One region of the Mycobacterium parmense genome, then DNA from elsewhere that is predicted to be linked to it. Evidence: riboswitches for the same ligand, from Rfam matches in the RefSeq annotation. Region 1 holds a riboswitch; the other holds the start of a gene.
The links. Region 1 has a riboswitch for S-adenosylmethionine ahead of G6N48_RS14605 (bifunctional o-acetylhomoserine/o-acetylserine sulfhydrylase). Riboswitches for the same ligand answer to the same signal wherever they lie in the genome.
Positions count from the first base shown of each region.

Region 2: another riboswitch for S-adenosylmethionine. It lies ahead of G6N48_RS13450 (hypothetical protein); the one in region 1 lies ahead of G6N48_RS14605 (bifunctional o-acetylhomoserine/o-acetylserine sulfhydrylase).

Region 1 covers NZ_AP022614.1:3,177,890-3,185,572, reverse strand. The annotation lists gene metX (homoserine O-acetyltransferase MetX) at 1-1,125, opposite strand, end outside; gene G6N48_RS14605 (bifunctional o-acetylhomoserine/o-acetylserine sulfhydrylase) at 1,136-2,521, opposite strand; SAM riboswitch class IV at 2,722-2,839, opposite strand; gene G6N48_RS14600 (NADP-dependent isocitrate dehydrogenase) at 3,008-5,245, shown strand; gene G6N48_RS14595 (NADP-dependent isocitrate dehydrogenase) at 5,283-6,512, shown strand; gene G6N48_RS14590 (alpha/beta fold hydrolase) at 6,520-7,374, opposite strand; gene trpS (tryptophan--tRNA ligase) at 7,449-7,683, shown strand, end outside.
Region 2 covers NZ_AP022614.1:2,941,331-2,949,013, reverse strand. The annotation lists gene G6N48_RS13480 (hypothetical protein) at 1-663, opposite strand, end outside; gene G6N48_RS28930 (DUF2510 domain-containing protein) at 738-827, opposite strand; gene G6N48_RS13470 (DUF732 domain-containing protein) at 983-1,354, opposite strand; gene G6N48_RS13465 (DUF732 domain-containing protein) at 1,362-1,694, opposite strand; gene G6N48_RS28925 (DUF732 domain-containing protein) at 2,469-2,720, opposite strand; gene G6N48_RS13455 (helix-turn-helix domain-containing protein) at 2,971-3,231, shown strand; SAM riboswitch class IV at 3,352-3,472, shown strand; gene G6N48_RS13450 (hypothetical protein) at 3,479-3,784, shown strand; gene G6N48_RS13445 (hypothetical protein) at 4,330-4,518, opposite strand; gene G6N48_RS13440 (hypothetical protein) at 4,589-5,611, opposite strand; gene G6N48_RS13435 (hypothetical protein) at 5,612-5,905, opposite strand; gene G6N48_RS13430 (hypothetical protein) at 6,105-7,160, shown strand; gene G6N48_RS13425 (hypothetical protein) at 7,209-7,683, shown strand, end outside.

The sequences.
Region 1 (7,683 bases):
CGCACCTTCGCTTTCGGCGAGAACCAGCGTCTTGCGGATCAGGTCCCCGACGGCCTCGGTCTCCACCAGGAAGCCGTCGTGTCCGCAGATCGAGTCGACGACCTGCAGCCCGGCGCAGCCCGGCAGCAGTTCGGCCAGCTCCTCCTGCAGCCGCAGCGGGTAGAGGCGGTCGGAGGTGATGCCGCCCACCACCACCGGTACGGGGCAGCGACGCAAGGCTTTACGCACCCCGCCGCGGCCGCGACCCACGTCGTGGCTGTTGAGGGCCTCCGTCAGGACGACATAGCTGCCCGCGTCGAAACGGGACAGCAGCTTGTCGCCCTGATACTCCAGGTAGCTCTGCACCGCGTAGCGGCCCTCATCAACGGACCCCGCACCCTGCTTGTCGTTGGCGAACCTGGTGTCCAGCTCGACCTCGCCGCGATAGGTCAGGTGCGCGAAGCGGCGAGCGAGCGACAGGCCGGTGTCGGGGGTGCACCCGGTGTCGTGATAGTCACCGCCCTGCCAATTCGGGTCGGCCTTGATCACGGCGATCTGGCTGGTCTGTGTGCCGATCTGATCCCCGGTGGCGCGTGCGCCGACCGCCAGCAGCAGCCCGGCCCGCACCCGGTCCGGGTGTCCCACGATCCACTCCAAAGCCCTTGCGCCGCCCATGGATCCGCCGACGACGGCGGCCACCTCACGGATACCCAACGCGGCCAGCGCGGCGATGTCGGCCTCCACCTGGTCGCGCACGGTGATCAGCGGAAACCTCGAACCCCAGGGCTTTCCGTCCCTGGCGAGCGAACTGGGGCCGGTGGAGCCGCGGCACCCGCCCAACACGTTGGTGGCGACCGCGCACCAGCGGTCGGTGTCGATCGGTGCGCCCGGCCCGATCACGCCGTCCCACCAGCCGGGCGTGGGGTGCCCGGGTCCGGCGGGGCCGGCGACGTGCGAGTCTCCGGTGAGTGCGTGGAGCACCACCACCACGTTGTCGCGCGTCGGCGACAACTCACCCCAGCGCTGGATGGCGATCGAGACGTCGTCGATCACCACGCCGCTCTCGGTGGTCAGCGAACCGATGTCGACGATGCCGACTTCGCCTTCGGTGGGCAGCGTACGGGTGGGCACGTCGAAGATCGTCATGGCGGCTCCTTCAGAACGCGGCCACAGCCTGCGGGTCGTTGGTGGTGCCGGCGCCCCGCGCCGTCGCACCGTATTTGCGGGCGGCGGCAAACCCGAGCTCGAGGTCGGCCAGGATGTCGTCGACGCCCTCGATGCCGACGGCCAGGCGCACCAGGCCGGGGCTGACGCCGGTGCTCAGCTGCTCGGCCGGGCTCAGCTGGGCGTGGGTGGTCGACGCCGGGTGGATCACCAGGGAGCGCACGTCGCCGATGTTGGCGACGTGGCTGTGCAGCTTCAAAGCGTTGACGAACGCCTTGCCGGCCTCGATGCCACCGGCCAGCTCGAACGACAGCACCGCGCCGGTTCCCTTGGGCGCCAGCGTCTTCGACCGCTCGTGCCACGGCGAATCCGGCAGTCCGGCGTAGTTGACCGACAACACGCCGTCGTGACCGGCCAGGAACTCGGCCACCCGCTGCGCGTTGGCGACGTGCCGCTCCATGCGCAGGCTCAGCGTTTCGATGCCCTGGGCCACCAGGAACGCGTTGAACGGCGAAGCGGCCGAGCCGAGATCGCGCAGCAGCTGCACGCGCGCCTTGAGCGCGAAGGCCGGCGGCCCCAGCTCGGCGTACACCACACCGTGGTAGCTGGGGTCGGGCGTGGTGAAGCCGGGAAAGCGGCCCTGCGTCCAGTCGAACGTGCCGCCGTCGACGATGACGCCGGCGATCGCCGCGCCGTGGCCGCCGAGGTACTTGGTGGCCGAGTGCACGACGATGTCGGCGCCGTGGGAGAACGGCTGGATCAGATATGGCGTCGCGACGGTGTTGTCGACGATCAGCGGGATGCCGTTGGCGTGGGCGATCTCGGCCACCCCGGGGATGTCCAGCAGGTCGATCTTCGGGTTGGAGATGGTCTCGCCGAAGAACGCCTTGGTGTTGGGGCGGACCGCGGCCCGCCACGACTCCAGGTTGTCGGGATCGTCGACGAAGCTGACCTCGATGCCCAGCTTGGCCAGCGAGTAGTGGAACAGGTTGTACGTGCCGCCGTAGAGCCGGGGGCTCGAGACGATGTGATCTCCAGCACAGGCGAGGTTCAGTATGGCGAATGTCTCAGCGGCCTGCCCCGAGCTGAGGAAGAGCGCGGCCACACCGCCCTCGAGCGCGGCGATGCGCTGTTCGACCACGTCGGTGGTCGGGTTGCCGATGCGGGTGTAGATGTTGCCGGGAACCTCGAGCCCGAACAGGGCCGCGGCGTGGCTGGTGTCGTCGAACGTGTAGGACGTCGTCTGGTAGATCGGCAGGGCCCGGGCGTTGGTGGCCGGGTCCGGATGCTGGCCGGCGTGGACCTGCTTGGTTTCGAACGACCAGTTCGCGGTCGTGTCGGTCGCGTCGTCAACGGGGTTGCTGTCGTCGGAGCTCATCTGGGTTGGCTTTCTGCTGAAAAGGGACGAATCGGGTGGAGGCGGTGCTGGCAGCCGCGCGGGACGCCGTCACAGACGACGTCGAGACCGGCGGCCGCCGGTCAACACCGACAACAGGGGATTCGACGCATCAGCCGATCCGGATGGTTTTGGTGAGTGCACATCACGTTGTCCCCTCTAGTCAGGGGTCCGTTATGGCGGACCCGCGCTTGCCGCGCAGCCTGTGGCTACTAGACCTGGTCTTTCACCCGGGGCACCCCACCGCGGTTGGAGGGTTGCCGGCCAGCAAGCCGGGGCTTAGCGCTGGCACTCATGACCTATTACGCAGATTAGCTTACTACGCCGACTCGGCGCCAATGCCGCCGATCCGGCGAGGGCCGCCGGCGGTGAGCATGCAGGTCGACGCCGGTCCGAACACCCTTGATAACGTGGCAGGAACAACGCTGAGCCCCCCAGATTCTGACCGACTTAGCCGGGAGAGGGACCGTGTGCGCCGACAAGCCGACCGTCATCTACACGCTGACCGACGAGGCGCCGCTGCTGGCGACCTACGCGTTCCTACCGATCGTTCGCGCTTTCGCCGAGCCGGCGGGAATCGAGATCAAGACCAGTGACATCTCCCTGGCCGCCCGGATCCTCGCCGAGTTCCCCGAGGACCTCACCGAGGAGCAGCGGGTCGCGGACAACCTGCGCGAGCTCGGCCGGCTGACGAAGCTCGCCGACACCAACATCATCAAGCTGCCCAACATCAGCGCCTCGGTGCCCCAATTGATCGCCGCGGTCAAGGAGCTGCAGGAAAAGGGATTCAAGATCCCGGACTTTCCGCAGAGCCCGAAGACCGACGAGGACAGGAAGATTCGCGAGCGTTACGCCAAATGCCTTGGCAGCGCTGTGAACCCGGTGCTGCGACAGGGTAACTCCGACCGCCGCGCACCCAAGGCGGTCAAGGAGTATGCGCGAAAGCACCCGCACAGCATGGGGGAGTGGTCGCCGGCGTCGCGCACCCATGTCGCGACCATGAAGCACGGCGACTTCTACCACGGTGAGAAGTCGATGACGCTGGACCGCGCGCGCAACGTGAAGATGGAGCTGGAGACCGCGAGCGGCAAGGCGATCGTGCTCAAGCCCTCGGTGTCGCTGCGCGAAGGCGACGTCATCGATTCCATGTTCATGAGCAAAAAGGCCCTGATCGAGTTCTACGAGGAACAGATGCAGGACGCCTACGAGACCGGCGTGATGTTCTCCCTCCACGTCAAGGCGACGATGATGAAGGTCTCCCACCCCATCGTCTTCGGGCACGCCGTGAAGACCTTCTACAAGGACGCGTTCGCCAAGCACCAGGAGCTTTTCGACGAACTCGGCGTCAACGTCAACAACGGGCTGGTCGACCTGTACAACAAGATCGAGTCGCTGCCCGCGTCGCTGCACGACGAGATCATCCGCGACCTGCACGCCTGCCACGAGCACCGGCCCGAGCTGGCCATGGTCGACTCGGCGAAGGGCATCACCAACTTCCACTCGCCCAGCGACGTGATCGTGGACGCTTCGATGCCGGCGATGATCCGCGCCGGCGGCAAGATGTGGGGCGCCGACGGCCGGCAGAAGGACACCAAGGCCGTCAACCCGGAGTCGACGTTCTCCCGCATCTACCAGGAGATCATCAACTTCTGTAAGACGCACGGCGCATTCGATCCTCGGACGATGGGCACCGTGCCCAATGTGGGGCTCATGGCGCAGCAGGCCGAGGAGTACGGCTCGCACGACAAGACGTTCGAGATCCCGGAGGACGGTGTCGCCAACATCGTCGACCTCGACACCGGGGAGATCCTGCTGACCCAGAACGTGGAATGCGGCGACATCTGGCGCATGCCCATCGTCCGCGACGAACCGATCCGCGACTGGGTCAAGCTCGCCGTCACCCGGGCGCGCAACTCCGGCATGCCGGTGGTGTTCTGGCTGGACCAGGAGCGGCCGCACGAGAACGAGCTGCGCAAGAAGGTCAACGCGTACCTCGCCGACCACGACACCGAGGGCCTCGACATCTCGATCATGTCGCAGGAACGCGCCATGCGGCACACGATCGAGCGGGCGATGCGCGGGCAGGACACCATCGCCGCCACCGGCAACATCCTGCGCGACTACCTCACCGACCTGTTCCCCATCCTCGAGCTGGGGACCAGCGCCAAGATGCTGTCCATCGTGCCGCTGATGGCCGGCGGCGGAATGTATGAGACCGGCGCGGGCGGATCGGCGCCCAAGCATGTCCACCAGCTGGTCGAGGAGAACCACCTGCGCTGGGATTCCCTCGGTGAATTCCTGGCCCTGGGAGCGTGTTTCGAGGACATCGGGATCAAGACCGGCAACGCGCGCGCCAAGATCCTGGGCACCACGCTGGACGCCGCGATCGGCAAGCTGCTGGACAACGACAAGAGCCCGTCGCGCAAGGCCGGTGAACTCGACAACCGCGGCAGCCAGTTCTACCTGGCGCTGTACTGGGCCCGGGAGCTCGCCGCGCAATCAGACGACCAGGAGCTGCGCGAGCACTTCGCCGCCCTGGCCGAGGCGCTGAGCGAGAAGGAGGAGGTCATCGTGGCCGAGCTGGCCGAGGCGCAGGGCGAGCCGGCCGACATCGGTGGCTATTATCAGCCGGACCGCGAGAAGACGACTGCGGTGATGCGGCCCAGCAAGACGTTCAACGAAGCGCTGGCGGCTTCGCAATCCTGACCGCCGCACGCTCGCGGCAAAGAGGAGTCGGACACCGATGTCCACCGAACGCAAGATCAAAGTCAAGGGCCCGGTGGTCGAGCTCGACGGTGACGAGATGACCCGCGTCATCTGGAAGCTGATCAAGGACATGCTGATCCTTCCGCACCTCGACATCAACCTGGACTACTACGACCTGAGCATCGAGCACCGGGACCGCACCGACGACCAGGTGACCATCGACGCGGCCTACGCCATCAAGAAGCACGGTGTGGGAGTCAAGTGCGCGACCATCACCCCCGACGAGGCCCGCGTCCAGGAGTTCAACCTCAAGAGGATGTGGCTGTCTCCCAACGGGACCATCCGTAACATCTTGGGCGGCACCATCTTCCGTGAGCCGATCGTGATCTCCAATGTGCCCCGGCTGGTTCCGGGCTGGACCAAGCCGATCGTCATCGGCCGGCACGCCTTCGGCGACCAGTACCGCTCGACCAACTTCAAGGTCGACCAGCCCGGCACCGTCACCATCACCTTCACCCCCGCCGACGGCAGCGAGCCGATGGTGCACGAGGTGGTGTCCATCCCGGAGGACGGCGGCGTCGTGATGGGGATGTACAACTTCAAGGCATCGGTGCGGGACTTCGCCCGCGCCTCGCTGGCCTACGGCCTCAACGCCAAGTGGCCGGTGTACCTGTCCACCAAGAACACCATCCTCAAGGCCTACGACGGCATGTTCAAGGACGAGTTCCAGCGCATCTACGACGAGGAGTTCAAGGACAAGTTCGAGGCCGAGGGGCTCACCTACGAGCACCGGCTCATCGACGACATGGTCGCCGCGTGCCTGAAGTGGGAAGGCGGCTACGTGTGGGCCTGCAAGAACTACGACGGCGACGTGCAGTCCGACCTCGTCGCGCAGGGTTACGGCTCGCTGGGGCTGATGACGTCTGTGCTGATGACGGCCGACGGCAAGACGGTCGAAGCCGAGGCCGCGCACGGCACCGTCACCCGCCATTTCCGGCAGTACCAGGCCGGCAAGCCGACCTCGACCAACCCGATCGCCTCGATCTTCGCGTGGACGCGCGGCCTGCAACACCGCGGCAAGCTGGACAACACACCCGAGGTGACCAGGTTCGCGCAGACGCTCGAGGACGTCGTCATCGCCACGGTCGAGAGCGGCAAGATGACCAAGGACCTCGCGATCCTGATCGGCCCCGAGCAGGAGTACCAGAACAGCGAGGAGTTCCTGAATTCGATCGCCGAGAACCTGGATAAGGCTCTGGCTGGTTAGCGGCTGGTTAGCCCGCGGGCTGTTCGCGGCCCGGCTCGGCCGCGACGCACTCGTCGAGGAAGCCGGTGATCACCTCGGTGACGCGCCGCGGCGCCTCGAACATCGGGATGTGCCCGACGCCGTCGAGCTCGGTGACCTTGTGCCCCGCCGGCAGGCCGGCGGTGAAATGCCGGCTGAACCGGGGCGCCGGGACGACCCGGTCCTTCTCGCAGATCACCAGGTGAGCGGGGACGGCGTTCTCCGCGAGCTCGCGCAGGCCGTGCATCAGCAGCGACTTGACCAGCAGCTGGAAGTAGGCGGGGCAGTGCGCGACGTCGTCGACGACGCCGGACAGTTGACGCTCGCTGACCCCGTCCGGTGACGCGCTGATCGCGTACGTCGCCAGCCGGTCGCTGAACGGCAGGCGCAACACCCGCGGCCCGAACGCCCAGGCGGCCACCAGCAGCGGGATGCCCAGGATGAACTTGGCGATCACCTCGAACTTGTGCGGGCTCCACCGGGTCCAACCGCCCGCGGGGGCGATGCCGGTCACGCTGCGCGCCCGACCGCGCCGTTCCAGCTCGAAGGCCACCCAGCCGCCCAGCGAGTTGCCGACGATGTGGGCGGTCTTCCAGCCCAGTTCGTCCATCTGGCGCTCCACGTGATCGGCCAGCACCGCCGACGACAGGAACCAGGTACCCGCCGGGGGGCCGCCGTTGTGGCCGGCCATCGTCGGGGCGAAGACCTCGTAACGGCCGGTGTCGGCCAGCTGCTGGGCCACCTCCTCCCACACCGACTGCGACAGCAGGAATGGATGCAGTAAGACGACCGGCTCGCCGGAGCCGACATGTATCGGCGGGCGGATCCCCGCGTTGCTCCCCATGGATCCGACCATAATGCCGGTACCGCCGGTACCGCAAACAAGGGCGGGTCTGCGCGTGAAAAGATCGGGACACCATGAGCACCGCTACCGGATCCCGCCGGATCTTCTCCGGCGTCCAGCCCACTTCGGACTCCCTGCACCTGGGAAACGCGTTGGGGGCCATCACGCAGTGGGTCGCGCTGCAGGACGATCACCCGGACGAATACGACGCGTTCTTCTGCGTGGTCGACCTGCACGCCATCACCATCGCCCAGGATCCCGGGGCGCTGCGCCGCCGAACGCTGATCACCGCGGCCCAGTATCTGGCGC
Region 2 (7,683 bases), 240 kb from region 1:
CGGCTCCTCCAAGAGATCGCGCAAAACGTCCACGAGTTCCTTATTGGCCGGAAGTGGGATGGCGTCCATGAACGGGACGGCGGTTAGCCCGACAAACACACTGGTGATCGATTCCGCCGTCTGGCGTCGAATGACGCGGACCGCGTGGCCTACAGCGTCGCCATAGAGTTGCCCGGGGGGTTCGGGGGCTGGGTCGTCGTCGGTGCCGACCTGAAGCAGGCTTACCAGGCCCTCGTCTGGAGCTCCTGGGGGCCCGAAAGCGGTCGCCTCAAGCACAGCGTGCGATTCCGTCGGCCAGTCGGGGATGCTGGCGAGTTTGCGGTTCCCGTCGAGTGTTTCGAGTGGCTGCGCGAGCGCAATCTCGGTCGAAACCCCGGCGTCCAGTACCGACAGCGCCCCTAGGGCTAATTTGATCTCCGACTTGAAGGCGGGCTGGTCGTTTAATGTCGCGTCAAGTGCGGCGACGAAATCCTCGTGGACAGCGGCCCAGTTCCGCATCGCATCGTCAATACTCTCGCGGGCTTGCTCAACGCTCAAACCGCTATCGGGATCTCGCTCGTCAGTGCGCCTGTCGAAACGTGCGGCACGGACGGCGCCGATCACGCCCTCGAGTGCCTTTTCGACAGGCGCAACGTGGGGTTCCAAAGCCAGCGGAAGCGCCATCGGACAAGCAAAGCAGATGCGGTGTGCTTTTTGAGGCCGACCGTCGAGTCGTTCATGTCCCGGCTGCCGCAAAATCACCGTGGCGGCAGATCACTCCACGCATTGCCGTTCCAATACCGCTCTTTTCCCGTGCCCGCAGGATCGGGGTACCAGCCACGCCTCACTGCGCCGGGGGCGGCGGTAGGGGAGCGGATTTCGTTGTAGTCCGGGGTGTCTGGTTGGCGTGGTAAAGCACCACGGAGCTGATTAGCAGTCCGACGCCAGCCGCCTAGGACCAGGAAGACGGTTCCCCTGGACCGCCTGGGCCAGGTCCTGGAAATTACCTCCCGTGGTAGTGACTGGCCTGCTCGGGGCAAAGGTAATTCAGCGCATCGTCCACGAACTCCGAGGCGGTTTTGTGCTGTTGCGCGTCGGCCTGGTATTCCGATGGCAATCTTTGGTCTGCCAGCGGCCTGTGCGGCATCCCCGCCCACACCTGGTCGGTGACCTGCTGCACGGTCTCGCCGACGTCAAGCCGGTGGCAAACCTCGTGTCCTAGTCCCAGCAGTTTCTGGTCACCGTCGTCGGCGTGCATCCCCGCGGCGTGCACGGCGTTGAGGAACCCCTGGTCCGGCGACGGCGCCTGGTGGCAGGCCGCGATGACGGCGACCATAGCGGTCGAGGCCGCAGCCAGTCCGAACGTGCGCAACATCTCGCGCCTAGCCCCCCGCGTACCCGGCTCGCACTGCGCGAACTTCGGGTGCCTGGACGGCCCGGGCCAGTTCTTGAACCTGCCAGCCCTGTGACGGGCACAGCCACCGGATCGCGGCGCCGACTTCGTAGGCGGTCTCGACGAAGGGTAACCCCGCGGGGCCTGTCGAATTGGCTGCGACGTCGGCCCACGACGGTTGGCGGTTGGCGTCCAGTGCCTGGCACATCACGTAGCCGTTGTTGAGCAGCTGGTCGCTCGTGCCTGGGATGCCGTGGGCCAGCAGCTGGTTGACGTAACCCGCCTGCGCGGCATCGGCGTGGGCCCAACCCGACGCGTACAACGGCGATGAAACAAAGGCAGCCGCAGCAAGTACCGCCCCGATAGCCCTCACGGATTGGCCGCTCATCTGCCGGGGCTCAGTTCCACAACCCTGGGCAAATCGAGGGTCGACACTGTTGCACGGCGGGAAGTGTCCGTTGGGCGGCGGTGGTGGCTCCGGCGGGTAGCACCCCATTTGGTACGGCCAGGTGTAGGCGGGTTGCGCCGCCGCACTTGGTCGGGGTGCAAAGACCGACAGCGACCGATCACCAGTACTCGAGGGAGGAATATTGCGGGCAATACCAGGCGATCGCCTGCTTGGTGACCCACGCTCCCTCTGGGACCCCGTTATCCCACGCGGGCATGGTGAACCAATGTTGGTCGTCGAATTCCTTCGTGATGGGTCCATTGATTATTTTGCATGTATCGCGTGCCAGGCTCACGGGACTACCCAATTTATAATTCGTCACAGGCGTGCGGAGGTATCCATGTGGGCTACTATCATCCGCCTCGGAAGGATCATAAATCCGATGCACGTGAGTGGTCGTGTAGGCATCGACGTTCGCCACGAACTGCCGGTCATAGGGCGTCCATGGAAATGGATCGAGACGGTCGGCATCCGCTGGGGCGGCGAACATTAAGGGCGAAGCCGTAAACAGACCGAGCAATAGTCCACTGAGTCGGCGGGCCGAAGAACCCGTAGCCAAACCCCCAGGCAAGGCACCTTTATGCGCGCTCGAGCAAATTGCGTGGTGCCTTCCGCCCCGACTGCCCACAAAGTACCTCCGTCGTCCAGTCATCGTCGCTGCTGCAAAGGGAGAAGGACTGGTTCGCGGTTGTCAGTGCGCATCAGCTGCGGACACAGATCCACTAATGCCGCATCCACCGCAGCATTGCCAGCCAGGAGAGTCATAGAGGGGTTCGTCTGCCGCAGCCCGGCTGCTACCACCGCAGAGGGTGTCCCGCGCTCGAGATCGCCGCAGACGCGATCCCCGACTATCACGAGCGTCTGGTCGCTGTTGCCGTGAACACCGGCGCTAGCCAGCATGGAGAGGTACCCGGGCACGTCGCGGCGGCAATCCGTTTGGCCATCGGAACAGAACGACTTAGGGTCGGCCCGGGCATGACCGCTTCCCAGGACTGCCAGTGCCAGAACCAGGGCAGCGACAGCAGCGCGCACGCGGGTTTTGCATCTCATGGTTATTCCCTTTGGTGCTTTGCCCTCCTCGGTGCTGCGCATGCTCAGAGTACTACTAGTAGGGCAGACAGTCAGCTGATTTGGCCGACTACTGGGACGCGTGCCCACGCGACCCAGTCAGAACGATCCCGAACGGGTCGCCGCCTGGGAACTCCGCCGCCGTGAAGTCGGAGAGCGTATCCGGATGCTCCGCACCGAGCGGGGCCTCACCCAAGAGGCCCTCGCCCTCCGGTCAGGCGTCACACGCAACGTATTGATCGACGTCGAACTTGGCCGACGAGGCTTGCTTTACGAGCGGCTATTCGACATCGCCGAGGTGCTGCAGGTGTCCGCGGGGCGGCTCATGGACGGCACGTCGTAGTCCGGCCCGGCCAGCGTCGCGTCTCCCGGACCGGCGGGTGCCGGTCAGACCTCAGCTTCACGCACCGTGACCCGGGTCAGCGCGGCCGGTCTTTGGGCCCTGCTCGGTATCGTTGATTACGGCCAAGAGATTCGCCCACACGCCTCCGACGTGGGCGGACGGCAACCGCGCCACCCGGAACGGTGCCCTTCGGAGAAGGCCGGGGCTTGCGGCTAATGCTGCCGCTGGTCAAGACGGGAGAATCGCGATGGACGACGAGCCCTACCGGGAGTATTGGCGCGTGCTGTACCCCCAATCCGCTAACCCCGGATCGGTGGCGCACTGGTACGGGAAGTGGAAGACGTCCGAGATGTGCATGGGCGTGTTCGCCGAACGGCAGCAGGCCCGACACGAGTGGATCGCGACCGGCCCACGTGAGGGACGCGAGGAATCGCACGTGACCGCGGTCGTCACCCACCACGCGTCGCCGGTGCGCTCGCTGACCGCACGGGTGTGCCTAAGTTGCCTATGGGTTTCTCGCAACCTCGACGAGAAGCACCCCGCGGGCCAATAGTTGGCTCATGAGCAGGGCGCAGCCGACAGGCGTGCAGTGCGCCGGATTTGCTTAATACCACTGGGCTGGTATCAGAGTCGTGGTACTTGCTGGCCGGATATTTGAAAAAAGTTTGGTGACCGAGCGCGCCTCCCGGGCGCAAAGCCCACGTCACACACACAAACGCGGACCTCACCCACCCAATTAGCCCATTTCCGGGCGCCGAAATGCCGCCCGGAGGCTCGCAGTTGCACTTGAATCGTGTTTGTTCGGAAATTTATGACGCGGCTCACGGCTCCCACAGGGACTTATCCGATCAGCCCGGCATTCAGCCGTCGCCGATTACGCCCATGTGCGGAGGCGGACACCCGCCCTTCTGCGCAGGACCGCCGCTCAGCGCGTTTCGGAGCCGATGGTCGCGGCCGTGCGAACGCGCAAACCGTAGAACAACTGGCCACGCCAGCGGAGAAGCCCATCTGCCGAGGAGCGCGAGCGATTGGTGGTGCGCGGGAATGGCCGTTGCCAGGACGAACGCCGGAACCGGTTGGGCAACGCCCGGTGGGGGCTTATCGGTTAATGCGACGCTTGGCGAACCAGGCGCGGTAGGCGAAGTAACCCATCAACACGGCGAGGCCTCCGGTACCGACTAGGCCCAGCGCCGTGCCGTGGGTGCAAACATTCAGCACGAACAGGGCGAGAAACAGGAGAGCCATCGCCGTGTAGAACGCGAGGCCGTACAGGTGGTTCCTCTTCACGCGCGTCCTCCCAGCCATCGGAGTGTCTGGGGTCGTGCCAGGCGGCATCCATTGTGTCCCGTTGGCGGCATCAAGGTAGGCATTTGTCGGCGGCCTCCAGGCCGTCGGCGACCGCCGCCGTACCGAGGGCGATTTGACCGATCGCGGCGGGGATCCCAACGCCCGTCGCGCCCTCGGGGCCCGCGGTCAACATCGCAACCATGCCGCCCATGGGTTCGAGGAGGGCCTTCGTCGCGTCGTACGGGCTGCATGGCGGTTTGGCGGCCGCCGCGGCGGCCGGACCGGCAGCCGGTACTGGCGATGAGGGCATCGGCGCACCCGGCGGCGGGGCCGCTGGGGGCGCAGTGATGGCCTGTTCGTACTGGGGAATGAAGGACGGCTCCGGTGGGGGCGGTGTCCCGTTGGGGGTATCCCACGGCGCGAATGGCGGTGGGTTGGTCCCAGCGGCGTTGCCTTGAGTGAAGTCGACCAATTGGACCCCGTTGCGGCTACCGGGAGCTGCTGATTGGCCCCCGTTGGTGCTGGCCTGTGATTGGGCCCCGTTGCGGCCGGTGGCCGGAGGCTGCGCGACGGGATCGGGGTTCTGCGCGAAGCCGCCGTTGCCGACATCGCCTGCGGCCGCCGTGAGCTGACCGGCGACCTTGGCGTCGGCCCCGTCGAGTTGCTCGGCGCGCAACCGGATGTCGGCCGCGAACGCTTGGGCCTGGGCTTCGCGCGTGGCGCGTTCCGCCGGGCTGGTGCTGCGGCTGTCGGTAACCGACAGGTCCTCTCCGACCGAGAATCCGGCACTCTCCGCGTCCTCGACCCCGTAGAGGACGCGCCGTTGGGCCGCGCCGATTTCGCCCGCCCCGTTGCGGGCTATCCCTGCGGCCTGCCGTAGCTGGTCGGCCTTGCCGCTCACGACCGATAGATCGGCCCCGGTGCGTCGCCGCAGGGCGTCGCCGCCGACGCCGTGCCAGGTGAGTGCATGGGACTGATTGCGCATCGTCAGGAATGCGTCTTCCCATCGGTCGGCGGTTTGCGTCCAGTAGGCGGCGGCGTCGACGAGGTGCTCGGTGCTCCATGCCCGGATCTGCGAGAGGGTGGCGGCCATCTAGACCACCGTCACCTGTGTCAGGTTGGACATCGCGGCAGCGGAGGCGGCCTCGTGGCTGGTGTATCTCCCGGCCGCCGTGATCATCCCACCGACGGTTGCTTGGGTCCGTGCCGCGAAGGCAGCAGCGGCCAAGCTGGTCGCCGCGTTGACGCCGTTCACGGCCGCCGTGGTGGCCTGGAATGGCTGCCCCGGCGACGGCGGCGCCCCTGCGAGTTGGGCGGTCAACGCTTCCCATTGGCTGGCCGTAGCTTCGAGCTCGGCGGGGACGACCTGCAATGCATCTTGCCCCATGCCGTAGCAGTTTATGCAGCTAGCTCCTGGATCGCTATTCACGCCGGCACCACCGACCCCCAGCGACGTCGCCTCCGCGAGGGTCACCGACGCGCGTGCGTGGCGGGATTACCCTGGGTGACGTCACGGTTGCCGAACGATGCCAACCTGTCATTGACGGCTCCGAACACGACAAGCCCGACCGAAACGACGCGACTGCATGACCACCCTCGTCCGCTACCATCCACGCGGTATCGACATTGACCTCGCTGAACTGCCCGCGGGGCTTTACAACGAGATCGTCAGCCAGCACGGGCAGATCGACCCGCCACCGGCGGCCCCCGTGCTCACTTGCCTGGGCAACGGTGAGCCGATGTACGTCTACCGACACCACACTGGCCGCTTCTACGCGCGGCATTACCCGGGCGGCAACCTTGACGGGCACGGTCACCGCATAACCACCATGTCCGACGAGCACCGCCGGCAAGCGGAATACACACGCCGGGCCGCCGCCGAGGCCGGCCTGCCCGCCGTGCTGGAGAAGTCCACCGGGAACGGTACCCGCCTCGACGTCGCGGTTACCGGGTTGCACGATGTCGGGTTTGAAGTCCAGCGCTCCCAGCTGTCACGAGCCCGGGCCAAAATCCGCGCGGTGAAGTCATTTCAGGCGGGCTGGCCCACGGCATGGGTCAGCGACACCGAGCGCGACCCTGACTGGGCCGATCACGTCCCCACGGCCCGGCTAACCGTGCGAGGCTGGGACGTCATGCCGCCGGCCAACAGCGCCCGCGTGATCATCGGCCAATTGGTTCGCGAACGGGACCGCAGCCGAGCCTCGGGCTGGTGGTATCGCCGGGAGCCGACCGCGGTGCTGCTCGACGAATTGGCCGTCCTGATGCCGGCCGGTGAGATCGTCGCCGTCGCGACAGGCACCAAAGGCCAAGTCAGCCTCGCCTACAAGGAGGCCATCGAGGTCATCGACTCTTGCGCTGGGCCTGGCGCGTCGCTGTGGACACCGGAAGGCTCGACACCACGGGAGCGGGAAATCGTGCAAGCCGTCACCCGCGAATGCGCCGTGCACCCGACTGACCGCTCGGCCGTCCGAAACCCGCCACCGCTACCGCCGGCGTCAGCGCCGCCCCCGCCTAGCCCAGTCCTCATGCGGTCGGAATCGGAGGTGAGCTGCTCGACCTGCCAGCAACCGCTTTGGGCACCGATCAGCCGCGACCGCGGCGTCTGCGAGGCGTGCTCACAAAGGGCACGTCGTGGCGAATGACCCCGCGTTGATCGAGTCGAGCGCGCTCGCCGTGCCCAGAGCGCAGGCATGAGCAGCGACGGGCAGCGCAATGTGGATGCGCGTATCGAGGATGCGGTCAAGCGAATGCAGGCCGACGGAGACACGCACTATACGTCGCTGGTCCACGAACTGGGCTTCGGGGTATCCAACGAAGAGCCCTTGCTGCTGTCCCGGCTGTGGGACATGCTTCCGGACAACCAGCGCCCCATCGCGGTCGCCTCGGCGTGGACCGGGTCGGATTCACCGGAGACAATTCTGCCGACCGAGCAGTGGCTGACAATGTTCCGGGCTGTCGGCTATATCGAAGATACTCGCGAGAGTTGGCCGCCGAGTTGGCCTCCCCCGCCGCCGACCCTCAAGATCAAGCTGTGGCGCGGAGGTGTCAGGAAAACCGGAATGTCGTGGACCGCCGACCGTGAGTCGGCTGTGCGGTTTCAGCATCGTCAGTACGACGTGCCCGACTGGAAGCCGGGCAAATTGTGGACAGCCACTGTCAGCGCTA